DNA from 3 places in the Rhodopseudomonas telluris genome. Region 3 is predicted to be linked to each of the others. Evidence: predicted binding sites of a transcription regulator. Region 3 holds the regulator's gene; each other region holds the start of a gene.
The links. Region 3 encodes PhoB, which activates phosphate uptake and scavenging genes when phosphate is short. Its sites were predicted from a motif close to TGTCATNNANCTGTCAT; they were not measured.

Region 1: a site for PhoB is predicted at 3,096-3,112, ahead of ACFFJ6_RS18645 (DUF47 domain-containing protein). Genes of this name have one in related genera too.
Region 2: a site for PhoB is predicted at 7,826-7,842, ahead of phnC (phosphonate ABC transporter ATP-binding protein). Genes of this name have one in related genera too.

What each region holds. Positions count from the first base shown of each region.
Region 1 is NZ_JBHLWM010000008.1:204,953-215,602, reverse strand. It holds gene sugE (quaternary ammonium compound efflux SMR transporter SugE) at 1-82, shown strand, start outside; gene corA (magnesium/cobalt transporter CorA) at 258-1,298, opposite strand; gene ACFFJ6_RS18650 (inorganic phosphate transporter) at 1,389-2,399, opposite strand; gene ACFFJ6_RS18645 (DUF47 domain-containing protein) at 2,409-3,053, opposite strand; gene ACFFJ6_RS18640 (DUF4407 domain-containing protein) at 3,625-6,213, shown strand; gene ACFFJ6_RS18635 (branched-chain amino acid ABC transporter permease) at 6,304-7,275, opposite strand; gene ACFFJ6_RS18630 (branched-chain amino acid ABC transporter permease) at 7,277-8,140, opposite strand; gene ACFFJ6_RS18625 (ABC transporter ATP-binding protein) at 8,192-8,938, opposite strand; gene ACFFJ6_RS18620 (ABC transporter ATP-binding protein) at 8,931-9,686, opposite strand; gene ACFFJ6_RS18615 (ArsC family reductase) at 9,889-10,236, opposite strand; gene ACFFJ6_RS18610 (pyruvate kinase) at 10,447-10,650, shown strand, end outside.
Region 2 is NZ_JBHLWM010000005.1:719,918-730,567, forward strand. It holds gene ACFFJ6_RS14855 (SDR family NAD(P)-dependent oxidoreductase) at 1-501, opposite strand, end outside; gene ACFFJ6_RS14860 (MaoC family dehydratase) at 524-937, opposite strand; gene ACFFJ6_RS14865 (MaoC family dehydratase N-terminal domain-containing protein) at 943-1,389, opposite strand; gene ACFFJ6_RS14870 (lipid-transfer protein) at 1,398-2,582, opposite strand; gene ACFFJ6_RS14875 (TetR/AcrR family transcriptional regulator) at 2,682-3,398, shown strand; gene ACFFJ6_RS14880 (acyl-CoA synthetase) at 3,431-4,987, shown strand; gene ACFFJ6_RS14885 (DUF1045 domain-containing protein) at 5,192-5,896, opposite strand; gene ACFFJ6_RS14890 (alpha-D-ribose 1-methylphosphonate 5-triphosphate diphosphatase) at 5,918-7,111, opposite strand; gene ACFFJ6_RS14895 (transferase hexapeptide repeat family protein) at 7,134-7,766, opposite strand; gene phnC (phosphonate ABC transporter ATP-binding protein) at 7,939-8,751, shown strand; gene phnD (phosphonate ABC transporter substrate-binding protein) at 8,828-9,769, shown strand; gene phnE (phosphonate ABC transporter, permease protein PhnE) at 9,843-10,650, shown strand, end outside.
Region 3 is NZ_JBHLWM010000001.1:166,502-177,151, forward strand. It holds gene ACFFJ6_RS00770 (ATP-binding protein) at 1-1,180, shown strand, start outside; gene pstS (phosphate ABC transporter substrate-binding protein PstS) at 1,334-2,344, shown strand; gene pstC (phosphate ABC transporter permease subunit PstC) at 2,581-3,582, shown strand; gene pstA (phosphate ABC transporter permease PstA) at 3,585-4,448, shown strand; gene pstB (phosphate ABC transporter ATP-binding protein PstB) at 4,445-5,269, shown strand; gene phoU (phosphate signaling complex protein PhoU) at 5,295-6,011, shown strand; gene phoB (phosphate regulon transcriptional regulator PhoB) at 6,065-6,778, shown strand; gene ACFFJ6_RS00805 (GcrA family cell cycle regulator) at 7,160-7,669, opposite strand; gene ACFFJ6_RS00810 (aspartate aminotransferase family protein) at 8,127-9,338, shown strand; gene argF (ornithine carbamoyltransferase) at 9,338-10,270, shown strand; gene ACFFJ6_RS00820 (Hsp33 family molecular chaperone) at 10,514-10,650, shown strand, end outside.

The sequences.
Region 1 (10,650 bases), on a different contig from region 3:
CGGCGATCCGGCAACGCTCGGCCGCCTCGCCTGCATCGGCCTGATCGTCGCCGGGATCATCGGGCTGAAGATGGTGGGCTGAATTTGATCAACTCGACGCCGTCATCCTGAGGCGCCCACTGCGCCGCGCTGTGCGCGGCTCGGTGGGCCTCGAAGGATGGGCCGCAAGCACCTTGGCCGCATCCTTCGAGGCGCGCTGCGCGCGCTCCTCAGGATGACGACTCACATCAACGCCCGACAGCCATGGCCTTCAGCAATCACAGCCAGCCGACGCGCTTGAAGCGATAATACAGAAACCCGCAGACGCTGGCGATGACGCCGAGCACGACGTAGTAGCCATACTCCCACTTCAGCTCCGGCATGTGCTCGAAGTTCATGCCGTAGATGCCGGCGATCGCGGTCGGGACCGCCAGGATAGCGGCCCAGGCGGTCAGTCGCCGCGCGATCTCGGTCTGCTGCGCCTGCCCGGCCATCATGCTGGCTTCGAACACGAACGCCAGGATCTGCAGCAACTGGTCGATGTCTTCCTCGGCGCGATTGACGTGATCAAGATCAAGGATGTCGCGGAACAGCGGCTTCAGCGGCGCATCCAGCGTGATCAGATCGGCATGCTCGAGCCGCTTGCAGACGTCGACCATCGGCCCGACCGCCCGCTTCAGCTTGAGCAGTTCGCGCCGCAGCCGATACAGGCCGTCCATCTGACCGAGATGCGAGCGGCGCAGCACCTCCTCCTCGAGACTGTCGACCTCGCTTTGAATCCGGTCGATCACCGGGCGGTAGTTGTCGACGATGAAATCGAGGATGGCATAGAGGATGTAGTCCTCGCCCTCGGCGAACCAGTTCGGGCTGGCTTCGCAGCGCGACCGAACGACGTTGTAGGACGACGACGCGCCGTGTCGGACCGACACGACGTAGCCTTTGCCGACGAAGATATGCGTCTCGCCGAACGCGATCTGCCCGTCCTCCATCTGCGCGGTGCGGGCGACCACGAAGAAGGCGTCGTCGTATTGCTCGACCTTCGGCGGCTGCCGGGCGTTCGTGGCGTCCTCGATCGCCAGCGGGTGCAGATGGAGCTGCCTGGCCACCCGCGCCAGCAGGTCCTGGCTGGGGTCGTGCAGCCCGATCCAGACGATATGGCCGTCCTTACGGGCCCACTCGCCCGCCTGTTCGATGGTGATGTCGGCCACCAACTGGCCGTGCGCGTAGGCACTGGCCGCGACCACGCCGGGTTCGCAGGGTGGCGCATGCGGCTTCGGCGGCGGCGCATCGATGCTGCGCAATCTTAGCTGCTTCAGCATCAAGGGCCGCACTTTCCTCAGCGATTGGATACCTTTGACAAGCGCGAGGACGTCGGCAGGTTCCGCCGCTGGCGGCGAGTGGCGGCGCGGTCAGAACGACGGTAGCAGCTTGGTCGCCCAATAGGCGGCGGCGGCAACCAACGCCGACGCCGGGATGGTGATCACCCAAGCATAGACGATCGAGCTCGCCACGTTCCAGCGCACCGCCGACATTCGCCGCGCCGCACCGACGCCGACAATGGCGCCCGTGATGGTGTGGGTGGTCGACACCGGCACGCCAAGGAAGGTCGCCATGAACAGCGTCGCGGCGCCGCCGGTCTCGGCGCAGAAGCCCTGCATCGGGGTCAGCTTGGTGATGCGCAACCCCATGGTGCGGACGATCCGCCAGCCGCCCATCAGGGTGCCGAGCGCCATCGCCGACTGGCAGGAAATCACCACCCAGAACGGCACCGAGAATTCGCTGCCGAGATAGCCCTGCGAGTAGAGCAGCACGGCGATGATGCCCATCGTCTTCTGCGCGTCGTTGCCGCCATGGCCGAGCGAATACAGCGAGGCCGAGGCGAACTGCAGGATGCGGAAGGCGCGGTCAACCGCAAACGGCGTCGAGCGCACCGACGCCCACGACACGATCGCCACCAGCACCAGCGCCAGCACGAAGCCGACCAGCGGCGACAGCACGATCGCCAGCAGCGCCTTGGAGACGCCGCTCCACACCGCGGCCGACAGTCCGGCCTTGGCCAGACCGGCGCCGAGCAATCCGCCGATCAGCGCGTGCGACGAGCTCGAGGGAATCCCGAGCGCCCAGGTGACGATGTTCCAGACGATGGCACCGACCAGGGCGGCGAAGATCACCGCGGAATCGATCACACTGGGCTCGATGATGCCGGTGCCGATGGTGTTGGCGACGTGCAGGCCGAACACCAGGAAGGCGACGAAGTTGAAGAATGCCGCCCAGAACACCGCGTAGTGCGGCCGCAACACGCGGGTGGAGACGATGGTGGCGATCGAATTGGCCGCGTCGTGCAGGCCGTTCAGGAAGTCGAACAGCAGCGCGACGGCGATCAATCCGACCAGAATGGGCAGCCCGATCGAAGCGTCCACGGCCCTGCCCTAGACCTGTTCGATGACGATGGAATTGATCTCGTTGGCGACGTCGTCGAACCGGTCGGCGACCTTCTCGAGATGGTCGTAGATCTCGGCGCCGACGATGTAGTCCATGGTGTTTGCGTTGCGATGCTTGAGGAACAGTTCCTTGAGCCCGATATCGTGCAGATCGTCGACGCGGCCTTCGAGCTTGGTGATTTCCTCGGTCATGGCCGTCAGCATCTGCAAATTCGGCCCGATCGACTTCATCAGCGGCAGCGCCTTGCCGACCAGATTGGCGCTCTCGACCAGCAGCGTCCCGATCTCGCGCATCGGCGGCTCGAATTCGCGAACCTCGAACAGGATCACCGCCTTGGCGGTCTGCTGCATCTGGTCGATGGCGTCGTCCATCGAGGTGATCAGGTTCTTGATGTCGACGCGGTCGAACGGGGTGATGAAGGTGCGGCGCACCGCGGTCAGCACCTCACGGGTGATGGCGTCGGCCTCGGCCTCGAAATGGCTGACCCGCTGGCAATGCACCGGCGTTTCGTCGCCTCCCCGCAACATGTCCTGCAGCGCATGAGCGCCCTGGACCACGGTTTCGGTATGCCGGGCGAACAGGTCGAAGAACCTCTCCTCCTTCGGCAGAAAGGCTCGAAAGTATCGCAGCATTGGAAGCTATCCGCTTGACGGGACTGGTCCGGGCGTCGGACGCGTCACAGGGGCGTCATAAAACATTTCAAGCGTTCTCAGGCAACCGCCCATTCGCAACAGCAGGACCGGCGGCCGTTGGGTTCCGGCGGACACAAAGGGCGGCATTCCTGTCCGGCAAGAACGTGGCGACATCCGCCGCCTCCCGTCATCCACAGAAACGGTCGCCGGCTGCACTTGCATCGCAAGCCTCAGCGATCCCGGCGCGCGGTCCGGCGAATCACCTGGGCACTTTGCGGATTCGCCGGGTGTCCCGCTCACAGCACGAGCGGTATCGGAGGAAAGAGTAGCTGGTCCCCGCTGCAACGCCGCGGAAAATTGTGAGGACAGGCCCGCTCGCCTATCGGCCGTTCGCGTAGGACGAGTTCTGCTCTGGCTACTACGACTTAGCAGGAGTTGCTGAGCCGGAGTGAGAACTCCGCACCCGCGTCTGCGCTGAGCGTCGCGTATTGAATTCGTAAACGAACTGTTAGACTCGCGCGAACCTGTCACTTCCAACCGCGGCGCATGTTCACCGCAGAATTGGGCGGCCATGATTCAACGCGCACTGGGTGTCATCGCCGGAGTCGACCGCAAGACCCTGTCGACCTGCCCGGCCTCCGACAAACTCTGGGCGGCGCATCTCGGCGCATCGCTCTGCCTGTCCTTCATTGTCGTGGTCGGCGTGTCGTTTCACGCCACCGGCTACATGATCGCGAACGTCTGGACGCGGCTGCTGGTCTCCGGCGTCATCGGCCTCACGGTGCTGATGTTCGACCGCGCGCTGTGCCAGTCCGACTGGTTCTATCAAGGCACGCTCTGGAATACCGCGCCGATTCAGTCGAGCAGCGAGGCCAGGCAGACCGCGTGGCGCTTCGTGCGCGTTGGTATCAGGCTATTGATGTCGTTCGGCCTGGCCTGGGTGATCGCGATGTTCCTGGAGCTTGCGATCTTCTCGGGGACCATCAATGAGAAGATCGAGGCCGACCGGATCGCCGCCAATCAGCCGATCTACGCCAAGATCGCCCAATACGAAGCCGGGCTGAATGCCGAGGCCGCGCGCCGGCAGGCTGGCATCGATGCGCTGGAAGCGCTGCATCGGGACGCCCTCACCGAAGTACCGCCGCTCGAACCCGCGCTGCAGAGCCGCACCGACGATATCGATCAGCAGATCAAGGCGCTGGTCGCGCGCGAAGCGGACGTGCGCGCCGACATCGCCCAGATCGACCGCACCATCCAGCGCTACATCGCCGACATGAACGCCGAGGAGTTCGGCCTGAAGGCGGCGCCCGGCAATTCCGGCCGGCCCGGCGCCGGCCCGCGTTACGAATTCGCCCGCAAGCAGAAGGAAGCCTTCATCGCCCAGCGCGCGGCGCGCGAGTCCGAAATCATCCAGCTGCACCAAAAGCGCGACGACCTCCGCACCACCCAAGCCAAAATCGCCGGTGAGGCAATGGTGGTGCGCGATCAGGAGCGGCTCGCCATCAAGGCCAAGGCCGACGCGCTGCAGGCGCGGATCGACGCGGCGCGCGCCGACCTGAAGCAGTTCGAGGCCTCGAAGGCTGCAGATATTGCTGACTTCCGGCAGAAGGCGCTCGCGGAGTCCTACTATCAGGACAAGAAGGACCGGATCGATCCGCTGACTCGGATCGCCGCCTATCAGGAACTGAAGAACGATCCCAAGGACGGCGTCACCATGACGCTGTTCTCGTGGATGACGCGATTGTTCATTATCTTCCTGGAAATCGTTCCAGTAGTTGCGAAAATCTTCTTCTCGCCGCCCAGCGTCTACGCCGCCAAGATCCAGGCCCAGGTCGAACGCGCACGACAGCGGATCGAGAACAACGAAGATCTCGACGACGACAAGCCTGCTCCAAGCCCTCCTGCACCGGCAATTGCCGCCATTACGCTTCCTGCCATGAGCCTCGGCGCAGTGACGATGAAGCAGCCGGCGCAACCGGCGCCGGATCCTCGCTCAGCACCTCCCTCGCGCGTACCGGCCGAAGCTCACCGCCGCGGCGTGGCGTGGCGTGACGATGGCTGGCAGGACGAGGCGCGCGACGCTTACGGCGAACGCCGCATTGACGAGTCCTACCCGCAGCGTGGCTATGGAGGCCGCGATCCCCGACGCGACCCACGGCGCAGCCACGAGGATCGCGACCGCCGCGCGGCCATGCATCACGAATTCGACCACCGACATGACCGTGATTTCGATCGCCGAAATCCGGAACGCCGGGACTATGCGCGCCGCCAGGACGCCCGCTATGAGCCGTCCCGCTACGACGCCCCTCCCCGCTACGAGCCGGCGCAGTTTCGCAATGCCCGGTTTGCAGCCGAAGACTATGCCGTCGATGAAGCCGTGTCGGATCATAACGAACCGGAGTTCGTCCCCGGCGAGCTCGACGTTCGCAACCTGATCATGCCGAAGCGCGGCGCGGCGCGGCGGGAGCCAACCGCCCGCGACGCGGAAGTGCGTGAAACCTTCGGCGTCCGGAAGGCCGCTCCGACGGCCAAGCCAATCCCGGCGGAGCCCCTGCCCGTACCAACAGCGACCGTCCCGGCCTCCATCAAAGATGCGGAGGTGAACGAGCTGGTCCACGAGGTGTTCACCGCCGCCGAGGTGCCCCCGGCAGCCGAGCTGTCTGCGATGCCAGCGCACGCGCCATTGATTCGAAGCGACGAAGTTCCGGCCGATAGTCCCCCGACTCGGACAGGCGCATACGAGCCGGCTCCGTTCCTCGAACCGGCGCCCCTGGCCGCGCCAATGAGCACCGATCAAGCGGTCCCCACGTCGGCCGTCCAGACCGACGAAACGGATGCCAAGCCAGCCCGATCAGAGGTCGATCGAGCCAGTGGTCCGGAACTTATCGTTCAACCGGCAGCTTCGGCAGCCGTTGTAGAACAGCAGATACCAGTGGCCGAGGCTCGTCCCGATGCCGCGTCCGATGCGCCGACCGTCAGTCAGGCTCCGAAATACAGCGCCGACGTCGAAAAGCTGATGAGCGAGGCCGTCGAACTGTCCAAGGTCAAGAAGAAGCCACCGCGCGTCCGGCGCGAAGCCGCCGCGGTCACCCAGCAGGCCACTGAGGCGGAGCTTCCACTCGAACCGACGCCCCAATACGGCCCGTTCCCAAAGGCGTAAGCAGCAGTCGCCCCCTCAACGAAAAACCGCCGCGCAGGGCCCTGCGCGGCGGTTTTTTCTGGACCGTTGTCGCCAACCGGGACGACCCGCTTACAGCGACCGCTTGAAGTAGTGCCCGATCTCGCCGACGATGCCGCGGCGGAAGGTCAGCACGCAGGCGACGAAGATCACGCCCTGGATGACGGTGACCCACTGGCCGAAGCCGGCGAGATATTGCTGCATGGCGATGATCACGAAGGCACCGACCACCGGCCCGAAGATGGTGCCGAGTCCGCCGACCAGCGTCATCAGCACGATTTCACCGGACATCGACCAGTGCACGTCGGTGAGCGAGGCGTTCTGCGCCACGAACACCTTCAGCGCGCCGGCGAAGCCCGCCAGCGTGCCGGACAGGATGAACGCCAGCAGCTTGTACTGGTCGGTTTTATAGCCGAGCGAGATCGCGCGCGGCTCGTTCTCGCGGATCGCCTTGAGCACCTCGCCGAACGGTGAGTTAATGGCGCGGTAAATGATCAGGAAGCCGAGCAGGAAGCCGGCCAGCACCACGAAATATAGCGTCGTGGCGTTCTGCAGATCGATCACGCCGAACATCTTGCCTTGCGGGATCCCCTGGATGCCGTCTTCACCATGGGTGAACGGCGCCTGCAGATAGATGAAGTAAAGCAGCTGCGACAGCGCCAACGTGATCATCGCGAAATAGATGCCCTGGCGGCGGATCGCGATCAGCCCGGTGATGATCGCGAGCCCGAACGCCCCGGCGGTGCCGACCACGATCGCAAGTTCCGGCGCCAGATCCCATACCTTGAGCGCATGGGCGGTGACGTAGCCAGCAGTGCCGAGGAACATCGCGTGGCCGAACGACAGCAGGCCGCCATAGCCGATCAGCAGGTTGAAGGCGCAGGCGAGCAGCGCGAAGCACAGCCCCTGCATCACGAAAAACGGATACACGCCGGTGAACGGCACGATCACCAGCACCAGCGTCATCAGGCCCAGGGCGATCATCTCATCGCGCACCGGGCGGCGGGTGGTGGCGGGAACGGAATTCTGCGTAATCGTCGTCATGTCAGGTTGCCCGTCCCGTCAGGCCCGAGGGTTTGACCAGCAGCACCAGCACCATCAGCACGAACACCACGGTGTTGGAGGCCTCGGGGTAGAAATATTTGGTCAGGCCTTCGATCACGCCCAGAGCGAAGCCGGTGATGATCGAGCCCATGATCGAACCCATGCCGCCGATCACCACCACCGCGAACACCACGATGATGAGGTCGGCGCCCATCAGCGGCCGGACCTGATTGATAGGCGCCGACAGCACACCGGCCAGCGCGGCCAAGCCGACGCCGAGGCCATACGTCAGCGTGATCATCCGCGGCACGTTGATGCCGAAGGCGCGCACAAGCGTCGGGTTCTCCGTGGCGGCCCGCAGATAGGCGCCGAGTTGGGTCCGCTCGATCAGGTACCAAGTCAGCAGGCAGATCACGAGCGAGAACACGACCACCCAGCCGCGATAGATCGGCAGGAACATGAATCCGAGATTGACGCCGCCGCGAAGCTCGTCGGGGATCGCATAAGGCAGTCCCGACGAGCCGAAATAATTCTGGAACAGGCCCTGAATGATCAAAGCAACGCCGAACGTCAGCAGCAGGCCGTAGAGATGATCAAGCCCGGACAACCATTGTAGCAGCGTCCGCTCCATCAACATGCCGAACGCGCCGACGATCAGCGGCGCCAGGATCAGCGCCCACCAGTAGCCGATCCCGAACAGGTTCAGCAGGAAATAGGCGCAGAACGCGCCCATCATATAAAGGGCGCCGTGGGCGAAGTTGATGATGTTGAGCATGCCGAAGATCACGGCGAGGCCGAGACTCAGCAGCGCGTAGAACGAGCCGTTGATCAGCCCGACCAGAAGCTGCGCCAACAGGGCCTGGATATTGATCGACATAGGTTTTCCAGCTCTCAGCGAGAAGTCACGTCAGCGGCGTCAGACGCCGAGATAGGTGTGCAGCTTGTCCATGTTGGCTTCGAGTTCCGAGTTGGCGAAGCCGTCGATGATCTTGCCGTGCTCGACCACGTAGTAGCGATCGGCCACCGTCGCCGCCCAGCGGAAGTTCTGCTCGACCAGGAGAATGGTGAAGCCTTCCTTCTTCAGCCGCGCGATGGTGTGGCCGATCTGCTGGATGATCACGGGGGCCAGACCTTCGGTCGGCTCGTCGAGCATCAGGAAGCGCGCGCCCGTGCGCAGGATCCGGGCGATCGCCAGCATCTGCTGTTCGCCGCCGGACAGCTTGGTCCCCTGGCTTTTGAGCCGCTCACGCAGATTGGGGAACAGTTCAAAGATCTGTTCCTGCGATAGGCCGCCGGGCCGCACCTGCGGCGGCAGCATCAGATTCTCGCGGACGTCGAGGCTGGCGAAGATCCCGCGTTCTTCGGGACAAAACGCAATGCCGCGCCTGGCGATCTTGTCGGAGGATGCGCGGCTGATGTCGTGGCCGTCGAAGGTAATGGTGCCGGTGCGCTTGCCGATGATGCCCATCACCGACTTCAGCGTCGTGGTCTTGCCTGCGCCATTGCGGCCAAGCAGCGTCACCACCTCGCCGGTCCGCACCTCGAAGTTCATGCCGTGCAGAATATGGGATTCACCGTACCACGCCTGCAGGTCGCGCACGTTGAGCAGCACGTTGCCGCTGGCAGCGGGCGCGGTCCGGTCCAAAGTCGTCGCCTCAACCATGACCAGCTCCGAGATAGGCTTCCTTGACGCGCTCATCCTGGGTCAGATCATTGTAATTGCCTTCCGCCAGCACCTGTCCGCGCGTCAGCACGGTGATGACGTCCGACAGATTGGCGACGACGCTGAGGTTATGCTCGACCATCAAGATGGTGTACTTCGCCGAGATCCGCTTGATCAGCGCGGCGATCTTGTCGATGTCTTCGTGCCCCATGCCGGCCATCGGCTCGTCGAGCAGCATCATCTCCGGGTCGAGCGCCAGCGTGGTGGCGATCTCCAGCGCGCGCTTGCGGCCGTAGGGCATTTCGACGGCGGGAATGTCGGCGAATTCGCTGAGACCGACGTCGTCGAGCAACTCACGGGCGCGCTGATTGTAGCGGTCGAGCACACTCTTGGAGCGCCAGAAGTCGAACGAACTGCCGTGCTGGCGTTGCAGCGCGACGCGCACATTCTCGAGCGCCGTCAGATGCGGAAACACGGCGGAGATTTGGAACGAGCGCACCAGCCCGAGCCGCGCCACATCGGCCGGCGCAGTCGCGGTGATGTCCTGCCCCTTGTAGAGAATCTTGCCTGCCGAGGGATGCAAGAACTTCGTGAGCAAATTGAAACAGGTGGTTTTGCCGGCGCCGTTAGGACCGATCAGCGCATGGATATGTCCGCGACGAACGCGCAGATTCACGTCGCGAACGGCAAAGAAGCCCGCGAACTCCTTTGTCAGCCCATGCGTTTCGAGAATGATGTCATCGGCCAAGTAAAACTTCCCCCTGCCCGGTCCCGCGGTGGAGGCACATCCGCGGCCGAATTTTTGTTGCTGTCCGGTGCCGCGCGCCCTGGCAGGCGGCCGGCCCGTCTTTCTGGGCCGGACTATGCCGCTATTCGCCAGCCGTGCGCAAGATGCAAAGCTGATCGGCGTTTCTGAGCGATCCGGTGTGGAAAAGGGGCGCGTTGGCGGCTTAGCCGAACGCTTCGGCGTAGGCCTCCGGCCGAAACCCGACCAGCAGCATTTTGCCGGTCTCGAGCACCGGCCGCTTGATCATCGAAGGCTGCGCCAGCATCAGGGCAATGGCCTTGGTTTCGGTCAGACCTTCCTTGTCCACGTCGGGCAGCTTACGAAACGTCGTGCCGGCGCGGTTGAGCAGCGTTTCCCAGCCGACCTGCTTCACCCAGCGCGTCAGGTGCGCCTTGTCGATGCCGGCGGTCTTGTAGTCGTGAAAGTCGTAAGCGACTCCGTGACCATCGAGCCAGGCTCGCGCCTTCTTCATGGTGTCGCAGTTCTTGATGCCGAAAATGGTGACCGACACGCGCATCCCTCAGGTTCTAGCGAAGGCGCATTCAGGCCGGCCGTCCGCTCCCCGTCAAGCGCTGCCACCGGCGCTGTGGACGATGCCCCCGCCGGAATGCGCATAAGGTCGCAGACAAAGGCTGTCTCGCTGTCACAGGAGTTACATCGACGGCTCCTAGAGCGGGCTGGCGCGGTCCGTTCCGTCCGCGCCTGATCAAGCGAGCCCGCCATGCCGACCGAAATCGATCGCCTGAAGCAGAAACTCGACCGGCTGATTGCCGATATCGAGGCCGACAGCCGTCCGCGGATCGATGCCTGGGCCGGCAAGATCAAACGTCCGAGCTTCACCGCCAGCGCCGCCAACCTGGCGCACTATCTGGCGTTGCGCCGGCACGATCTGCGTCCTCTGCAGCGTTCGCTGGCCGCACTCGGC
Region 2 (10,650 bases), on a different contig from region 3:
CGACGAGTAGCTCGCCTGCCCGGCATTGCCGTAGAGGCCGGCGATCGACGAGATGTTGACCACCTTGCGGAACACTTCGCGGCCGGCCTCGGCTTCCTTCTTGGCAAAGATCCGGATCGGTTCGGCGGCGGCGCGCAGGATACGGAACGGCGCCACCAGATGCACGTCGAGCATCGCCTGGAACTGCTCGTCGGTCATCTTCTGGATCGTCGAGTCCCAGGTGTAGCCGGCGTTGTTGACGATGATGTCGAGGCCGCCGAATTGCTCCACCGCGGCGCCGACGAAGCGATCGGCGAAGCCCGTCTCCGAGACGCTGCCGTTGACGGCAATCGCCTCGCCGCCGGCGGCCTTGATCTCGGCCGCGACGGCGTCACCCGGCGCGTCGTCGAGATCGTTGACGACGACGCGCGCGCCTTCGGACGCGAGCTTCAGCGCGATGGCGCGGCCGATGCCGCGGCCCGATCCGGTGACCAGCGCCACCTTGCCTTGAAGTTTGGCCATGGAATGTCCTTGAACGGAGTTGTTAGGAGAGAGCGACCACGGCCTCGCCGGCGAGCTTGGTCTCGCCGTGCTGATCCTTGGTGGTGAGTGCGATGCGGGCGCGGCGTTCGCCGCCGGCTTCGAACAATTCGGCGATGGTGCCTTCGCAGGTCAGCTCGGCGCCGACCTGGGTGATCGCCGCGAAGCGGGTCGAGAAGCTGCGGATCCGGCCCGGCGGAAACGCGTCGCTCAGCGACTGCCCAAGATAGCCCATCACCAGCATGCCGTGGCTGAACACGTCGGAGAAACCCGACGCCTTGGCGAAGTCGATATCGACGTGGATCGGATTGTGGTCGCCCGAAGCGCCGCAATACAGCGCCAGCCGATGCCGGCTGATCGCCGGAAACGTCTTGTGCACGACGCGGTCGCCGACCGCCGCTGCTTTCGTGTCTGTCATGGCGCTCACCCGTTGCGAACGACGATCGTCCGGGCCGTATCGGCCACGTGGACGCCGTCCTGATTGGTGACCGCGGTCTCGACGACGATCAGCGTCATCGCGCCGCCCTTCTTGTCGGCGACGCTGGCGACGCTGGACTGAAACGTCAGCGTATCGCCGACGACGACCGGGGCGTGATACGCAAAGCTCTGCTCGCCGTGCAGCACCTTGCCGAGATCGATATCGAGCGCGGTGAGAAACTCGAACGGCTTCTCGTTGTCGAGCATCTCCAGGCAGAACAGATAAGTCGGCGGGATCGGAATCCCCTTGTAGCCGGCGGCCTTGGCCGCGGCGGGGTCGCGATACAGCGAATTGTTCTCGCCCAGCGTCTCGAAGAAATAGCGCAGACGACCGGGCTCGACAGCGGCTGTCACCGGCGTGAACCGGAGACCGACAGCGGATTGATCGACCATGACGACGCTCAGGCGCGTTCGTACAGCGTGACGACGCAGGCGCCGCCGAGGCCGAGATTGTGCTGCAGCGCGCGCTTGGCGCCATCGACCTGGGTCGCCTCTGCCGTACCGCGGAGCTGCCGCGTCAATTCGTAGCACTGCGCCAGCCCGGTGGCGCCGAGCGGATGGCCCTTCGACAGCAGACCGCCGGACGGATTGGTGACGAACTTGCCGCCATAGGTGTTGTCGCCGTCGTCGATGAACTTCTCGGCGCCGCCTTCGGGGCACAGGCCGAGCGCCTCGTAGGTGATCAGCTCGTTATGGGCGAAGCAGTCGTGCAGCTCGACGACGTCGATATCGTTCGGCCCGACGCCGGCCTGCTCGTACACCTTGTTGGCCGCGGCCCGCGCCATGTCGTAGCCGACCACCCGCATCATGTCGCCGGCCTCGAAGGTCGAGGACGTATCGGTGGTCATCGCCTGCGCGGCGATGCGGACGTTGGTAGCAAGGCCATGCTTCTTGGCGAAGGCTTCCGACACCAGCACGGCGGCCGCGCCGCCGCAGGTCGGCGGACAGGCCATCAGCCGCGTCATCACGCCGGGCCAGATCACCTGGTCGTTCAGCACGTCGTCGGCGCTGACTTCCTTGCGGAACAGCGCCAGCGGGTTCTTGGCGGCATGGCGGCTCGCCTTGGCGCGCACCTTGGCGAAGGACGACAGCGGCGTGCCGTGCTTCTGCATGTGGCTGAGGCCGGCGCCGCCGAAGTAACGCAGCGCCAGCGGAATGCCGGGCGCGTCGATCAGGCGACCGGCCGCCGCGTCGAAGTCTTCGAACGCGCTGGGGCGGTCGGCGAACACGGTGCCGAGCGCGCCGGGCTTCATCTGCTCGAAGCCGAGCGCCAGCACGCAATCCGCCGCACCCGACGCGATCGCCTGCCGCGCGAGATACAGCGCGGTCGAGCCGGTCGAACAGTTGTTGTTGACGTTGACGATGGGCACGCCGGTCATGCCAACCTGATACAGCGCGCGCTGGCCGCAAGTGGAGTCGCCGTAGACGTAGCCGACGAAGGCCTGCTCGATGGCGTCGTAGCCGATGCCGGCGTCGCTGAGGGCGCGGCGCGCGGCCTCGGCGCCCATCAGGTGATAGGGCTCACTGGCGCCCGGCTTCATGAACGGGATCATGCCGACGCCGGCGACGTAGACGGGTGACGCCATCTGTTTCTCTCCCAATCTTACTCGTTGGACTTTTTCTTACCCGTGAGTAATATAAGCCGTCGTCGCCGGAGTCAATCGGCGCCGCTTCACGGATGCATGATGGACGGACGCCCCGCCAACGACCCCTCGCCCTGGATGACGTTCGAGAACCGCCGCCGCGCCCGCGACGAAAAGCGCGAGGCGGTGCTGCGCACGGCCGTGCAATTATTTCTCGAGCAGGGCTATCACCGCGCCACGCTCAACGAGGTCGCCGAGCGGCTGAACATCACCAAACCGGCGCTGTACAACTACTTCCGCAGCAAGGAGGACATTCTGTTCGAATGCTGGGCGCTCGGGCAGGAGCAGGTCGACGGCTTCATCGCCGCGATCGACGGCAGCCGGCAGAACGGCCTCGGCAAATTGCGCGCGCTGGTGCACTCCTATGCGGAGACGATGGCGACGGATTTCGGCGCCAGCCTGGTGCGGTTCGATCCGCGCGACCTCAGCCCGAGCAACGCCAAGACCGTGCGCGCCGCCAAGCGCGGCATCGACCAGACCTTCCGGCGCTACATCACCGAGGGCATCGCCGACGGCTCGATCAAGCCCTGCGATCCGAAGATGGCGGCGTTCGCGATCGCCGGCTCGCTGAACTGGATCGGGCATTGGTATCAACGCGGCGGCCCGCTGACACCGGACGCGATCGCCGATGACTTCGCCGAGCGGCTGACCGAAGGGCTTGCCACCACAACTGCGGGGAAGAGAGCGGCCAAGAAACCATCCGCACCCAAGACCAAGAAGAGCGCCGCGAAGGCGCCGCCCCAACGCAAGAAGAAATAATCGAAGAAGAAACATACCAAGGGAGGACCACCATGAATATCACTCACGGCCTGCGGCGGGCGCTGCAGATCAACGCGGACGGCCTCGCCACCGTGTTCAACGGACGGCGACGGACCTGGCGCGAAGTCGGTGAGCGCGTCGCGCGGCTTGCCGCCGGCCTGCGCGCGCACGGCGTCGGCGAAGGCGAACGCGTCGCCATTCTGACGATGAATTCCGACCGCTATCTCGAAATGTATCTGGCCGCGGGCTGGTGCGGCGGCGTCATCGTGCCGCTCAACATCCGCTGGAGCGCGCTGGAGAACGAGGACGCGTTGCGCGACTGCCGCGCGGTGGCGTTGGTGGTCGACAAGGCGTTCGCCGCGACCGGCGTGGCGCTGGCGAAAGCGATGCCCGGCATGGCGATGATCTATGCCGACGACGGCGACGTGCCGGAGGGCATGCGGAGCTACGAGGACGTGATCTCGGCGCACGAGCCGATCCCGGACGCGATGCGCAAGGCCGACGACCTCGCCGGCATCTTCTACACCGGCGGCACCACCGGCCGCTCCAAGGGCGTGATGCTGAGCCACGGCAACCTGATGGCCAACGCGCTCAATGCACTTGGCGAAGGCCTGTTCCCCGGCACCTCGGTGTATCTGCACGCCGCGCCGATGTTCCATCTCGCCAACGGCGCCGCGATGTATTCGCTGCTGCTGTCCGGCGGCTCCAACGTGATGATTCCGTCGTTCACGCCGGAGGGCGTGATGCAGGCGATGCAGAACGAGCGCGTCACCGACGTACTGCTGGTGCCGACCATGATCCAGATGTTCGTCGATCACCCGGCACTCAAGACCTACGACCTGTCGTCGCTGAAGAACATCGTCTATGGCGCCTCGCCGATCAGCGAAGCCGTGCTGGCGCGCGCCAGCGCCGCCCTGCCCCACGTGCAGTTCACCCAGGCCTACGGCATGACCGAACTGTCGCCGATCGCCACGCTGCTGCACTGGAAGGAGCACATCGGCGAGGGCAAGGCCAAGGGCCGCCAGCGCGCCGCCGGCCGCGCCACGCTCGGCTGCGAGGTGCGCATCGTCGATGCCGACGACAAGCCGGTGCCCTACGGCACGGTCGGCGAGATCTGCGTCCGCGGCGACAACGTGATGATGGGCTATTGGGAGCGGCCGGAAGAGACGGCACGCGCGCTCGCCGGCGGCTGGATGCACACCGGCGACGGCGGCTACATGGACGAATACGGCTTCGTCTTCGTGGTCGACCGCGTCAAGGACATGATCATCTCCGGCGGCGAGAACGTGTACTCGGTCGAGGTCGAGAACGCGGTGGCGCAGCATCCGGCCGTGGCGCAATGCGCGGTGATCGGCATTCCGCACGACGCCTGGGGCGAGCAGGTCCACGCCGTCGTCGTCACCAAGGCCGGCGCGACGGTGACCGCCGACGAGTTGATCGCCCACTGCAAGGCGCTGATCGCCGGCTACAAGTGCCCGCGCAGCGTCGAGATCACCGAGACGCCGCTGCCGCTGTCCGGCGCCGGCAAGATCCTGAAGCGCGAGCTGCGCCAGCCCTATTGGGACAATCGCGAACGCCGCGTCAGTTAAGTCGGTTCAGTGTCTGCTCCACGCACGACCTCATGGTGAGGAGGCGCGAAGCGCCGTCTCGAACCATGGGCCACGACCGCCCGCGGACTCATCCTTCGAGACGCCCGGCTTCGCCGGGCTCCTCAGGATGAGGACTCAGGGCAATGTGGCGCGGTCGATAGCGCTTCAATCTAGCGATGAAGCGCTCTGAGCCTCCCGCAAGCTCTACAGCATCGGCCGGAGTTGAAACTGGCCGATGCTGCGGAATCGATCGCCGGGGCCGTCTTGCCGACACACGGCGATGCGATCGATCGCCAGCGTATCAAGTTCAAGAGGAGCGAACTGCTCGCGCAGCCGGCCGAGCAGATCGTCCTGCCGACCAGGCGGCAGCGATCCCGTCAGCGTCATGTGGAAGCGGAATTCCTCCATGACGTAAGGATAGCCCCACTGATCGAGATACTGCACCTGCCGCGGCGTGAGCGTGGCGGGGTTTCGGCGCGCGCGATCCGCGGCCGAGAGCGGCGCCCGGAAGCTGTCGAAGCTGCGCACGCAGTCCGCGGCGAGTTGCGCGAGATCGTCCGATGCGGACGCAGGCATCAACGCGATGAAGCTGCCGATCGCCTGCACGGCCGGCGTGATCACCGGCATCGCGCGCGGCGTCTCTGCGAAGGTCGCGCAGGCCCACAGCAAGTCGGCTTCTGTGAGCCCGGGCGCCAGCGCCGTCGGCGCCTTCAGCGTGGCGTGGAAGCCGTATTTGCGTGGATCGGCCGTGACGTCGGCCCAATCTGGAACCGCATCAAGCATGCCGGGGGGAAACGGCACGTCCTCCCCCGAGACCGCGTCGTAGCCGAGCAGTGCCGCCCCGAAGCGATCGAGCGCGCTGCCGGGCGGCGGCAGATAATAGATGGCGTAACGGGGAAAATTCGACATCGTCAGCAGAATATCCGGGTCTCAGGCCGCCGCAACCGCCGTCGGCCGCACCTTGTGCGACATCACGAAGCGCTCCGGCTCGTCGATATGCACGAGGCGTCCGCCCGCGATCGCGGCGACCAGCCGCGGCCGCAGCGCGACACGATCATCGACGATCAGGATGTCGGCGCGCTTGCCGGCGCCGAGCCCACCGCGATCGGACAGACCCGCGGCGCGTGCCGGCCCCTCCGAGATCAGCTTCCAGGCCTGCGGCAGCGGCAGGATGCCGTCATGCACCAGCCGGAACGCCGCGAGCAGCGGCGCCGGATAGTAATAGTCCGACGCCAGCACCGAACACAGACCCTTGGCGATCATGTCGGCCGCCTTGGTCCAGCCGGTGTGGCTGCCGCCGCGCACCACGTTCGGCGCGCCGAACACGATGAAATCGCCGGCCGCAGCGGCGTCGCGGGCGGTCTCCTCGGTGGTGGGGAATTCGGCGATGCGGACGCCGAGCGCGCGATAGTCCTGGCGCATCTGCGGCGTATCGTCGTCGTGCGACAGCATCGGCAGGCCGGCGTCGCGGGCGCAGGCCGCGAGCCGCGCGATGGCGGCCGGCGCCTCCGCGGTGCGCGAGGCGACGCGCTCGACGAGGCGATCGAACTCCTCACCCGACAGGCCGGTGCGCTCGACCATCCGGCTGCGGCGGTGCGGCCGCGACAGATCGCGCAACGTCGAATCCATGTGGTCGTTGAAGGCGAACAGATCGACGCGGCGCTCGCCGATCCACTGCGCGATCTCGTCGACGGCGTCGAGGTTGAAGGTCTCATGGCGGAGGTGAATGCGGGTGTCGACGGCGAGCCGCGGGCGGGTCAGGTCGATCGCATCCAGCATGCGACGCGCATTGGCGGCGCTACGCAGACCCGGCTCCCACGACCAGGTGACGGCATGAAACATCGTGGTGATGCCGTTGGCGATCGCCTGGCGGTCGCTGTCCGCCAGCGCGACGTCGATCGGGAAGTCTACGCCGGGCCGCGGCATCATCTGCCGCTCGAAGGCGTCGCCGTGCAGATCGACGATGCCCGGCAGCACCAGCAGCCCGCCCGCGTCGATCCGCATGGCGGCATGACCATTGCTCGCGCCAGCGCCATCGATCGCACCGCCGACCACCGCCAGCGACGTCTCGGCCAGGTCGTCCTGCAGCAGCACCCGGCCGCCTTCGATCAGGATATCGGTCATCTCGTTCTCCCGTTGCGGCACGTCAGGCGGGCACAGTGGCTTCGTATTGGTCGAGAAACGCCTCGACCGGCAGCTTGCGGAAATCCGGCAGCGCGCGGCGCAGCGTGTCGTGGTCCCAGTCCCACCATGCCAGATTCACCAAACGGTCCGCGACCTCTTCGGAGAACCTGCGCTTGATCACGCGCGCGGGATTGCCCGCAACGATGGTGTAGGCCGGCACTTCACGCGTAACGATCGCGCCGGCTGCAATCACCGCGCCAGTGCCGATGCTCCGGCCCGGCAGCACGATCGCGCCGTGGCCGATCCAGACATCGTGGCCGATCCGCACGTGATGCGCGCGGCGCCAGTCGAAGAACTCGGCATCGTCCTGCTCGCCGGGGAAGTACGCGCTGGCCCGATAGGTGAAATGCGCCTGCGTCGGGCGCTGCATCGGATGGTTGCCCGGATTGATCCGGGTCATCGCCGCGATCGAGCAGAATTTGCCGATGGTCGTGTAGGTGATCTGCGAGTCGTTGACGACGTAGGAGTAATCGTCCATCGCGACTTCGTGCAGGATGGTGCGCGCACCGACTTCGCAATAGGCGCCGAGCTTGGTGTCGTGCAGGCGGGCGGAAGGATCGACGGTGGGTTCGACCGAGAGCGATTTTGCGACCATGAGTTCCGTCATTTATTTCATCGGGGCAGAGGTTCTTCTGCGCACTCGATGACGGCGTCGTGACGCGGGCATGACACACGCGGACTGTGTACAAGTCGCGAACTACCCGACTGTCATATGCCTGCAAAATACCAGCGTTAGCGATAGAGCAACAATTTCTCGGGAGCGGCGCATGCTGGTCGTTGAAGGACTCACCTGTTGCTTCGGCAGCAAGGCTGCCGTGGACAACGCATCGTTCTCGGTCGAGCGCGGCAGCTTCGTCGGCGTGATCGGCCGCTCCGGCGCCGGCAAGTCGACGCTGCTGCGCATGCTCAACCGCCTGGCCGACCCGACCGGCGGCCGCATCCTGTTCGAGGGTACCGACGTGACCGCCCTGCAGGGCCGCGAACTGCGCCAGTGGCGCGCCCGCTCGGCGATGATCTTCCAGCAGTTCAACCTCGTCGGCCGGCTCGACGTCATGACAAACGTCCTGATGGGCCGGCTGTCCCATGTGCCCGCCTGGCGCTCCCTCGCCCAGGCCTGGCCCGAGAAGGACCGCGCGCTGGCGATGTCGGCGCTCGATCAGTTCGATATCGCGCCGCTCGCCGCGCAGCGCGCCGATCAGCTCTCCGGCGGCCAGCAGCAGCGCGTCGCGATCGCCCGCGCGCTGGTGCAGGAGCCCGACCTGATCCTCGCCGACGAGCCGATCGCATCGCTCGACCCGCGCAACACCAAGGTCGTGATGGACGCCCTGCTGCGCATCAACAAGCATTTCGGCATCACCGTGCTGTGCAATCTACACTCGCTCGATCTCGCCCGCAGCTATTGCGATCGGCTGATCGGCATGGCCAACGGCCGCATCGTGTTCGACGACGTGCCGGCGGCGCTGACCGACAGCATCGCCCGCGAACTCTACGACCTCGAAGCCAACGAGGTGATGGGCACCGCGCCGGTCCATGTCCCGGCGAAGGGCCTCGTTCCCGAACTCGGCACCGTCGCGGCCTAACGCCGCACGCGCGCCCGAACGGAAGCCCGCGGCGACCGCGGGCCAAAGACACGTATCAACTCACAGGGATGTCACGATGACCATCAATCGCCGATCCATTCTGCTCGCCGCCGCCACGCTGGCGTTCACGGCGTCCACCGCGTTGGCGCAGGACTACAAGGCGAAATATCCGGAGCTGACCTTCGCGGTCGTGCCCGCCGAAAACGCCTCGGGCGTCACCGAGCGCTGGACGCCGTTCGTCGCCTATCTGTCGAAGGAACTCGGCGTAAAGGTGAACCTGCGTATTGCCAACGACTACGCCGCGGTGATTGAAGGCCAGCGCGCCGGCAACATCCAGATCGCCAGCTACGGCTCCGCCTCGTTCGCCCGCGCCCGGCTCACCGGCGTCAAGACCGAAGCCTTCGCCAACGACATCAATCACGACGGCTCGACCGGCTACTACTCGGTGTTTTTCGTCAAGGCGGCGAGCCCCTACAAGTCGATCGACGAACTCAAGGGCAAGAACCTCGGCCTGGTCGATCCGAACTCAACTTCCGGCAACAACGTGCCGCGCTTCGAGCTCGACAAGATGGGCATCTCGGATGCCGACGCTTACTTCGGCAAGGTGGTGTTCACCGGCAGCCACGAGAACGCCATCCTGGCGCTGGCGCAGGGCACCGTGGACGTCGCCGCCAACCAGTGGACCAACGACAACGACTCCACACTGGCGCAGATGCTGCACAAGGGCATGCTGAAGAACGCCGACGGCAGCGCAATGAAGAAGGACGACTTCCGCATCATCCACAAGTCGGCGCCGATCATCAACGGCCCCTATGCCTACAACGCCGATCTGCCGGAAGACCTCAAGACGGCGATCGCCAAGGCCTTCATGGACGCGCCGACCAAGGACAAGGCCGCGTTCGACCGCCTGTCGGACGGTCAGAAGCAGGGCTTCCACGCCGCCACCACCAAGGATTGGGACAGCACCATCGAGCTGATCAAGTTCGTCGACGCCCTGCGTAAGAAGAAGGCGTCCTGAGTTTCATCTCGTCCCACGGGCCGGATCCTTCGGGATCCGGCCCTGTTTTTTGCGCATCGAGAGCCCTCCCCGCATGGCCCTGGCCGTATCGCTGCTTCCCGAGTCTCAGCTCGACGCGTTGAACGCGGCCTACAACAATTCGATCGCGCGACGCCGCTGGCGGACGGCGCTCGGCTTCAGCATCGCGATCGCCGCGCTCGCCGTGGCCGCCGTCGGGGCCGAAGTTGATCTCGGCACGTTCATCGCCAAGATCGGCAACTTCTTCAGCTATTTCGACCGCATCTTCCGGCTCGACAGCGGCGCGCGGGTGTGGACCGATCCGGCCGAATGGTTTTGGGGCTGGCGTAAATGGCTCGGGCTGCTCGGCGAGACCCTGCTGATCAGCTACGTCGGTACGCTCGCCGGCGCGGTGCTGGCGGTGCTGCTGAACTTCTTCGCCGCCCGCAACACCGCGCCGCAGCCCTGGCTGCTGTTCGTGATCCGGCGGTTTCTCGAGATCTGCCGCACCGTGCCGGACATCGTGTTCGCGCTGGTGTTCGTGATCGCCTTCGGGCTCGGCCCGATGGCCGGCGTGCTGGCGATCGCGATCCATTCCACCGGCGCGCTCGGCAAGCTGTTTTCGGAGATCGTCGAGAACGTCGATATGAAGCCGGTCGAGGGCGTGCGCTCCACCGGCGCCGGCTGGATCGCCTGCATGCGCTTCGCCGTGCTGCCGCAGGTGATGTCCGGCTTCGCCAGCTACGCGCTGCTGCGGTTCGAGATCAACGTGCGCGGCGCGTCGGTGATGGGCTTCGTCGGCGCCGGCGGCATCGGCCAGGAACTGATCGTGTCGATCCGCAAGTTCTATTATTCGGACGTCAGCGCCATCCTGCTGCTGATCA
Region 3 (10,650 bases):
CGTGCTCGGCGAAATGTCGGCGCGCGCGGCCGGCGTCGTGTTCGCGTGCCTCGCGGCAGCGGCGCTGGTGCCCTGGCGGCTGCACAACGCCGTCAATGCACGAGAGGACACCTACGGCATCAGTCCGGTCGAGACCCCGGTGGTGCGCGCCATCGTGGCCGGAATGCCGGATCCCGCCGTTCTGCTCGATCGCGCCGGTCGGGTGCTGCATCTCAACGCGGCGGCGGCCCAGCTCGCTCCGGCGCTGCGGGTTCGCGAACTCGCCCAGTTCGCGCTGCGCAATCCGGAGATCGTTACCGCCTTGCGGGAGGCGATTGCCACCGCCGAGCCGCGCCGCGTCAGCTATCTCGATCACGCGCCGATCGAGCGTTGGATGGAGCTGATCATTGCGCCGGTCCAGGTGCCGACCGCGTTCGGCGGCACCGACCAGTGCATGCTGATGACGTTCCACGATCTGACGCCGCTGCGCCGGGCCGAGGAGATGCGCGCCGATTTCGTCGCCAATGCGAGCCACGAACTGCGCACCCCGCTGGCGGCGCTGTCCGGCTTCATCGACACGCTGCTGGGGCCGGCGCGCGACGATCCGAAGGCGCGTGCCCGGTTCCTCGGCATCATGCAGGCGCAGGCGACGCGGATGGCGCGGCTGATCGACGATCTGCTGTCGCTGTCGCGTGTCGAACTCACCGCCCACGTCCGCCCGGAAGCCCACATCGATCTGGCGCCGCTGATCAAGCAGGTCGCGGACGGGCTCGAATCCCTCGCCAGGGACCGACAGGTCGCGATCGAGCTCGATCTTCCGGACAGTCCGGCGATGATCGCGGGCGATCGTGAAGAGCTGCTGCGGGTGTTCGAGAATCTGATCGAGAACGCGCTGAAATACGGCGCCTCGGGCGGCCGCGTCGCGGTTTCCGTGGTGGCCGCGTCGGTGGCGGACGGTGGATCGGAATACCGGGTGGCGGTGCGTGACTTCGGCCCCGGCATTGCGCCCGAACACCTGCCGCGGCTGACGGAACGGTTCTACCGCGTGGACGTCGGCGACAGCCGGTCCCAGGGCGGGACCGGGTTGGGATTGTCGCTGGTGAAACATATCGTTAACCGCCATCGCGGCCGTCTGCTGATCGAAAGCGTTCTCAGGAAGGGCGCGACTTTCACCGTCTGTTTTCCCCCGGTAAAGTCCTAGGGCGGATCGAGATTTCGATTTGATTTCAGTGGCTTGACGTAGTCACATGAGTGTCATCAAACCCTCATAAAAGGTCAATCGACCGCCCCTAAATGGCGGGAGGCAAGCGCAGTCGGGCGCGATGAGCGCTTCGCTTGTCAACGGAGACCTTCCATGAATTTCATCAAGGCAATCGTCGCGGCCGGAATGGTTGCGGCGTCGACCTCGGCCTTTGCGGCTGACATCACCGGCGCTGGCGCCACGTTCCCGTTCCCGGTCTATTCGAAGTGGGCCGACACCTACAAGAAAGAGACCGGCAACGGCCTGAACTACCAGTCGATCGGTTCGGGCGCCGGCATCAAGCAGATCATTGCCAAGACCGTGACCTTCGGTGCCACCGACGCGCCGCTCAAGCCCGAGCAGCTCGATAAGGAAGGCCTGGTGCAGTGGCCGATGGTGATGGGCGCCATCGTTCCGGTCGTGAACCTCGAAGGCATCAAGCCGGGTGAGCTGGTGTTCGACGGCGAAACTCTGGCCAACATCTACATCGGCAAGATCACCAAGTGGGACGATCCGGCGATCGCCAAGCTCAATCCGAAGCTGAAGCTGCCGTCCGACGCCATCACGGTCGTCCGCCGTTCGGACGGTTCGGGCACCACCTTCAACTTCACCGACTATCTCTCCAAGGTCAGCGCCGACTGGAAGACCAAGGTCGGTTCGGGCACCGCGGTCGAATGGCCCGTCGGCGTCGGCGCCAAGGGCAACGAAGGCGTTGCCGGCAACGTCAGCCAGACCAAGAACTCGATCGGCTACGTCGAGTACGCCTACGCCAAGCAGAACAAGCTGACCTACACCGGCCTGATCAACAGCACCGGCAAGCCGGTTCAGCCGACCATCGCGGCGTTCCAAGCTGCGGCGGCCAACGCCGACTGGGCCAAGGCTCCGGGCTATTACCTGATCCTGACCAACCAGCCGGGCGAAACCTCGTGGCCGATCACTGCCGCGACCTTCATCCTGATGCACAAGGAGCCGGTCGACAAGGCGGCGTCCGCCGAGGCGATCAAGTTCTTCAAGTGGGCGTTCGAGAAGGGCGGCAAGGCTGCCGAAGAGCTCGACTACATCCCGATGCCGGAACCGGTCGTCAAGCTGATCGAGAAGACCTGGTCGTCGGATATCAAGAGCTGATCTGAACCATCGGTCGTGCGACCGGCTTCGGCCGGTCGCACGGTTGCTCCCGGCTTTCGGGATTACTTTCCAACTATCTGCGATCCGGCCCGCACCGGCCGGTTTCGAGGCCGCACTGAGGGGCGCAGTGCGGATGAGGCCCTGGCCGCAGACGCGGCCTGGCGCTCGGTTCAACCAGAAATCTCCAGGCTACGCGGCTCGTTTATCGTAACCTGCATCAGCGCAAGGAGACAGGCGTGGCGGACATGGCAGTAGACAGCACGGGGCTGCAAGCGGCGGCTGGACCTTATGATCGGGCCCGCGCCCTGAGTGCCTTCAAGCTCAGCGACTCGGCGTTCTACTGGACCACCCGCGCCTGCGCGATCTCGGTCCTGCTCATCCTCGGCGGCATCATCATCTCGCTGATGGTCGGCGCCTGGCCGGCGCTGCGCGAATTCGGCTTCTCCTTCCTGACCACCGCCCGCTGGGCTCCCGCCAACGATCCGCCGGTGCTCGGCGCACTCGGCCCGATCTACGGCACGCTGGTGACCTCGGTGATCGCGATGGTGATCGCCATCCCGGTCGGCCTCGGCATCGCGATCTTCCTCACCGAGCTGTGCCCGATGTGGCTGCGTCGCCCGATCGGCCTCGCCATCGAACTGCTCGCCGGCATTCCGTCGATCATCTACGGCATGTGGGGCTTCTTCGTACTCGGCCCGTTCCTGGCCAATCATTTCCAGCCGGCGATGATCGCGCTGTTCGATGGCGTGCCGGTGCTCGGCACCATCTTCGCCGGGCCGCCGTCCTATCTCAGCCTGTTCAATGCCTCGCTGATCCTCGCCATCATGGTGCTGCCGTTCATCACCGCGATCTCGGTCGATGTGTTCAAGACCGTGCCGCCGGTGCTGAAGGAAGCCGCCTACGGGGTCGGCTGCACCACCTGGGAAGTCGTCCGCAAGGTGGTGATCCCCTACACCCGGGTCGGCGTGATCGGCGGCATCATGCTGGCGCTCGGCCGCGCGCTCGGCGAGACCATGGCGGTGACCTTCATCATCGGCAATTCGTTCCGGATTTCCGGCTCGATCTTCGGTCCCGGCACCACCATCTCGGCGGCGATCGCGTCCGAGTTCGCCGAGAGCGACGGCCTGCATCAGTCCGGCCTGATCCTGCTCGGCCTGCTGCTGTTCATTCTGACGTTCATCGTGCTGGCGGCCGCGCGCCTGCTGCTGCTGCGGCTCGAACTGAAGGCGGGCAAGTAATCATGTCGACGACCCAAGCCGTCAATCCGATCTACAAGCGCCGCCACCGCACCGACGTGATCATCAAGGTGCTGTGCTCGGCCGCCGCGCTGTTCGGCGTCACCTGGCTGGCGCTGATCCTGTTCACGCTGTTCTGGAACGGCCTCGCCGGCCTGCATCTGCAGGTGTTCACCCAGAACACGCCGCCGCCGGGCTCGAACGAAGGCGGCCTGCTCAACGCCATCGTCGGCTCGATCATCATGACGGTGCTGGGCGTCGGCATCGGCGCGCCGCTTGGCCTGTTCGCCGGCACGTACCTCGCCGAATACGGCAAGCACGATCGGCTCACCTCGGTGATCCGCTTCATCAACGACATCCTGCTCAGCGCGCCGTCGATCATCATCGGCCTGTTCATCTACGGCGCGGTAGTGGTGACGATGGGGCGGTTCTCGGCGCTCGCGGGTTCGCTGGCGCTGGCCGTCATCGTCATTCCGGTGGTGGTGCGGACCACCGAGGACATGCTGCTGCTGGTCCCGAGCTCGCTGCGCGAAGCGGCTTCCGCGCTCGGTCTGCCGCGCTCGCTGGTGATCCGCCGGATCGCCTACCGCGCCGCCCGGGCCGGTCTCATCACCGGCATCCTGCTGGCCACGGCGCGCGTCGCCGGCGAGACCGCGCCGCTGCTGTTCACGGCGCTCAGCAATCAGTTCTTCAGCTTCGACCTGACCAAGACGATGGCCAACCTGCCGGTGACCATCAACAACTTCGTTCAGAGCCCCTACGATTACTGGAAGCAGCTCGCCTGGACGGGCGCTCTGCTGATCACCCTGACCGTGCTTGCCCTGAATATTGGTGCGCGCATCATCGGCGCCGAGAGGACCACGAAATGACCGAGATTTCGATTGCCACCACGCTGCCGAGCGGACCTGGCCCCGCCATCGCCAGCCAGCCCGACGGCCCGGCCAAGGTGGTGGTGCGCGATCTGAACTTCTACTACGGCCAGAACCACGCGCTGAAGCACATCAACCTCGCGCTCGCCACCAACCGGGTTACCGCCTTCATCGGCCCGTCGGGCTGCGGCAAGTCGACCCTGCTGCGGATCTTCAACCGGATGTACGATCTGTATCCGGGGCAGCGCGCCGAGGGGCAGGTGATGCTCGACGGTCAGAACGTGCTGGATCCGAAGCTCGACCTCAACCTGCTGCGCGCCCGCGTCGGCATGGTGTTCCAGAAGCCGACGCCGTTCCCGATGACGATCTATGAGAACATCGCGTTCGGCATCCGGCTGTACGAGAAGATCTCCAAGTCGGAGATGGACGGCCGCGTCGAGAAGGCGCTGCGCGGCGCCGCGCTGTGGACCGAGGTCAAGGACAAGCTCGGGGCCTCCGGCCTCAGCCTGTCGGGCGGCCAGCAGCAGCGTCTGTGCATCGCCCGCACCATCGCGGTGCGGCCCGAAGTGATCCTGTTCGACGAGCCGTGCTCGGCGCTCGATCCGATCTCGACCGCCAAGATCGAAGAGCTGATCGACGAACTCAAGGAAGACTACACGATCGCGATCGTCACCCATAACATGCAGCAGGCGGCCCGCGTCTCGGAGTCGACCGCGTTCATGTATCTCGGTGAGCTGATCGAGTTCGGCCCGACCAACAAGATCTTCACGTCGCCGAACGATCGGCGGACCCAGGATTACATCACCGGCCGCTTCGGCTGACGCGCCAGGCGCGAGGAGAACGGACATGGGCTTCGAGCACACCACCAAGGCGTTCGACGGCGACCTTCAGGAACTGACCCGCATGGTCGCCGAAATGGGCGGTCTGGCCGAACGCCAGATCGTCGACTCGGTCGACGCGCTGGTCCGGCGCGACGTCGCGCTCGGCGCGCGCGTCGTGGCGGCCGATCAGGAAATCGACCAGATGCAGCGCGCGATCGAAGAGCGCGCGGTGCTGACGATCGCGCGGCGGCAGCCGATGGCGGTCGACCTGCGCGACATCGTCGGCGCGATGCGGGTCGCCACCGACCTGGAGCGGATCGGCGATCTCTCCAAGAACATCGCCAAGCGCGTCAACGCCATCGACAGCGACTTCCACCCGCTGAAGCTGATCCGCGGCCTCGAGCACATGACCGATCTGGTGCAGTCCCAGGTCAAGGCGGTGCTGGACGCCTATACGGCGCACGATTTGCCCGCCGCGATGGTGGTGTGGAACGGCGACGAGGAAGTCGACGCGATCTGCACCTCGCTGTTCCGCGAGCTGCTCACCTACATGATGGAAGATCCGCGCAACATCTCGTTCTGCATCCACCTGATGTTCTGCGCCAAGAATATCGAGCGGATCGGCGACCACGCCACCAACATCGCCGAGACGGTGTTCTACATGATCGAAGGCCAGCAGATTCTGGACAAGCGCCCGAAGGGCGACATGACCACCTTCGCCAACGCCACGCCGGGCAACTAACGTATCGTCCGCGAACCGCGGACGGTGCCCAACGATGAAGACGAGGACGACATATGGGCGCGCGCATTCTGGTAGTTGAAGACGAGGAAGCGCTGACCACGCTGCTGCGCTACAATCTGGAATCCGACGGCTACGACGTCGAGACCGTCGCACGCGGCGACGACGCCGATACAAGGATGAAGGAGCGGATTCCGGATCTGGTGGTGCTGGACTGGATGCTGCCGGGCCTGTCCGGCATCGAACTGTGCCGTCGCCTGCGGGCGCGGCCGGAGACCAAGCAGCTACCGATCATCATGCTGACCGCGCGCGGCGAGGAAAGCGAGCGCGTCCGCGGGCTCGCCACCGGGGCCGACGACTACATCGTCAAGCCGTTCTCGGTGCCGGAACTGCTGGCGCGGGTGAAGGGTCTGCTACGGCGCGCGGCGCCGGAGCGGCTCGCCACCGTGCTGTCCTACGGCGATCTCGAACTCGACCGCGACAAGCGTCGCGTCGCACGCTCCGGCCGGCCGATCGACCTCGGTCCGACGGAGTATCGCCTGCTCGAGTTCTTCCTGGAGCATCCCGGCCGGGTGTTCAGTCGGGAGCAGCTGCTCGACGGCGTCTGGGGCCGTGACATCTATATCGACGAACGCACCGTCGACGTGCACATCGGCCGGCTGCGCAAGCTGCTCAACCCCGGCCGCGAACAGGACCCGATCCGCACCGTCCGCGGCGCGGGTTACGCGCTGGACGACCGCTTCGCCAAGGCGGAAAGCAGCCCGTCCTGATTGTTAGTTCGATCGGGATCGAGCGCGAAGGTGGCGTGAGCGACGCAGCGCCTGAACGGTAGCTCATCGGTAGCCCGCATGAGCGGAAGCGACATGCGGGGGTGACCGGTGCTTCCCGCATATCACTTCCGCTCATGCGGGCTATGATTTTGACGCCATCACAGCCGAGATCCTCCGCGAAAGCGGAGGATCTCGGATTGCAGCGGGGGCGTGTGGAGCAACTGGCGCTCTGGAATGCTGGGTCGCCCGTCTTGCGCAGGCGCTGCCGTTTGAGCGGCGACTAACATGGCGCCCAAGCGGCGCTGGTATCAGTGCCCTCTCCGCTCGCGGGAGAGGGCAGCCTCGGCGCCGGCCGCCCGTGCGGTCGGGTGAGGGGGCGTGTTACCGCGTGGTCTTCGGGGCAGCGCGGCGGCGGTCGCCGACGGGCTGGTAGGCGATGCGCGAGTGGTGCGCGCAGTAGGGCAGGCCGGGCAGCGACTTGCCGCCGCAGAAGAAGAATTCCGGATTGCTCGGATCGCCGATCGGCCAGTGGCAGGTGGCTTCGTTGAGCTCGAGCAGCGACAGCCGCTGGTTCATCGGCACCACGTTGTCGTAGGTGACCGGTTCCGGCTCGGCCTCGACTTCGAACACATGCGCGAGCGCGGTGTTGCCGCGCGCCACCGGACGTGTGACCCGCATCATATGCTGGGCCGGACGCGCCTTGCGCGGGCGCGGCGCGGCTGAGGTCGGGCTCTTGGCCCGGCCCGACAGGCCGAGACGGTGCACCTTGCCGATCACGGCGTTACGCGTCACGTTGCCGAGCTCCGCGGCAATTTGACTCGCCGACAGCCCGCCTTCCCATAATTTCTTCAACTGCTCGACGCGCTCGTCCGTCCAGGTCAATGCCGTCATCGTTCTATCCCTTCCTGCCGCGCGGCGCTGGTTCAGCGCGGAACCGCAGCTGTGAGGTCGTCCAAATGTCTTGCCGGCAGAATCCCTTAGCCCTCGCCGGACGACCATTGCCGCCCGGGCGATACGCACCCACCGAGAGCTCAATAAGGATTACAAACCGCGCACGAGATGTCGTACCCGACAGCCAAAACGCTACAATATGCCGTGACTCACGCGCAAGAGTCAGACCTGGTGCGTCCACACCTTCTCATCAAGTGAGTCATAACCGTCACAGCGGCGATGTTGCGGCAGCCCCGACGCAGGTCGTTGAAAGCCCCGGTTGACAGGCACTTCAGCGCACCTAGAATGTCCCTACGTGCCGCCTGGAAAGGCGGCACGTTTCGTTTTCGGGGTACGTTGGCCCGTGACCGCGTCGCAAGCGGCCGGCCGGCGGCCCGCTTTTCCGATTGGATCGGCCATGTCGAGCGCAGCTTCTACGTCCCATCTTTTGCCGGTATTCGCCAGGGCGGACGTCGCCTTCGAGCGCGGCGAGGGCGTCTGGCTGCACGGCGCCGACGGCGAGCGCTATCTCGACTTCACCAGCGGTGTCGCGGTCAATTCGCTCGGCCATTGCCACCCGCATCTGGTCGAGGCGCTGCAGCAGCAGGCGACGAAGCTGTGGCACATGTCGAACCTGTTCAAGAGCCCGGACGGCGAGCGGCTGGCGGCGCGGCTGTGCGAACAGAGCTTCGCCGACAAGGTGTTCTTCGCCAATTCGGGCGCCGAGGCGATGGAATGCGCGCTGAAGATGGCGCGGCACTATCACTTCTCGAAAGGCGCGCCGGAGCGCACCCGCATCATCACCTTCGAGGGCGCGTTCCATGGCCGCACGCTCGGCACGCTCGCGGCGACCGGCTCGGCCAAGTATCTCGAAGGCTATGGCGAGCCGCTGAGCGGCTTCGACCAGGTGCCGCTCGGCGACATCGAAGCGGTGAAGAAGGCGATCGGCCCGCACACCGCCGCCATCCTGATCGAGCCGCTGCAAGGCGAGGGCGGCGTGCGCTCGCCCGAGACCGCGTTCTTCCGCGCGCTGCGCGAGCTGTGCGATCAGCACGGCCTGCTGCTGATTTTCGACGAGGTGCAGACCGGCATGGGCCGCACCGGCGAGCTGTTCGCCTACAAGCGGATCGGCGTCACGCCGGACCTGATGTCGCTCGCCAAGGCGCTCGGCGGCGGCTTCCCGATCGGCGCGTGCCTGGCGACCGCCGAGGCGGCAACCGGCATGGCGCCGGGCTCGCACGGCTCGACCTTCGGCGGCAATCCGCTGGCGGTGGCGTCCGCCAATGCGGTGCTCGACGTGATGCTGAAGCCCGGCTTCTTCGACCACGTCAAGAAGATCTCGGTGCTGCTGAAGCAGAAGCTCGCCGGCGTGGTCGATCGCTTTCCGCAGGTGCTGAGCGAAGTGCGCGGCGAGGGGCTGCTGATCGGCCTCAAGGCCGTGGTGCCGTCGCCCGATCTGGTCGCCGCGCTGCGCGATCAGAAGCTGCTCACCGTCGGCGCCGGCGACAATGTCGTCCGCCTGCTGCCGCCGCTGATCGTCAGCGAGGCCGAGATCGAAGAGGCGGTGACGCGGCTGGAGCGGGCCTGCACGGTGCTGAGCGGACAGGCCGCGCAGCGGGAGGCGGTGTGATGAGCAAGCTCCCGACTCCGCGGCATTTCCTCGACCTCACCGAGGTGCCGACCTCCGAACTGCGCAACATGCTGGCCGCATCGGTGTCGATGAAGGCCAAGCGCAAGGCTGGCAGCCTCGACGACAAGCCGCTCGCCGGCAAGACGCTGGCGATGATCTTCGACAAGCCCTCGACCCGCACGCGGGTGTCGTTCGACGTCGGCATGCGCCAGCTCGGCGGCGAGTCGATCATGCTGACCGGGCAGGAGATGCAGCTCGGCCGCGGCGAGACCATCGCCGACACCGCGCGGGTGCTGTCGCGCTTCGTCGACATCATCATGATCCGCATCCTCAATCACGACGCGCTGCTCGAGCTCGCCGCCAACGCCACCGTGCCGGTGATCAACGGCCTGACGCGCAAGTCGCATCCCTGCCAGGTGATGGCCGACGTGATGACGTTCGAGGAGCACCGCGGCTCGATCAAGGGCGCGACCGTGGCCTGGACCGGCGACGACAACAACGTGCTGGCGTCGTTCGCGCACGCCGCGCAGCGCTTCGACTTCAAGCTCAACGTCGCCACCCCGCCGCAGCTCGCGCCCAACAAGGCGCTGCGCGATTGGATCAAGTCCAGCGGCGCGGCGATCACCATCGGGACCGATCCGGAAGAGGCAGTGCGCGGCGCCGACTGCGTCGTCACCGACACCTGGGTGTCGATGGGCGACAAGGACGGCGAGCACCGCCACAATCTGCTGAAGCCCTATCAGGTCAACGCCAAGCTGATGTCGCTCGCCCACAAGGACGCGATCTTCATGCACTGCCTGCCGGCGCATCGCGGCGAGGAGGTCACCGACGAGGTGATCGACGGCCCGCAATCGGTAGTGTTCGACGAAGCCGAAAACCGCCTGCACGCGCAAAAGGGCATTCTGGCCTGGTGCCTCGGCGCGGTGGCGTAGTTACTTTCTTCCCATGTGAGCGAAGCGGCCACGGTGCCCCCCCTTGCGGGGGGCGGCCGAGCGAAGCGGAGGCCGGGGTGGGGGTACCCCGAGCACTGAGTGTGGGGCTCCCCACTCGACCGGCCTTACGGCCGGCCACCCTCCCCGCAGGGGGGGGGGACTAGCCTGCTCCGCGGCAACGCAGCCATTCACCCTTCAGCTCAGCCCTTCCGATCCCCGTCTCCCGCCCCCAGATAAGCGCCCATGACCTCACAGACCCCTGATCCCAATACCCCCGAAACGCCCGTCCGCGCGCCGTCGGCCGTTCCGATCGACGACAGCGTGCTGCCGTTCGAAGTCGGCCCGCTCGACCTGCGCGGCCGGCTGACTCGGCTCGGCCC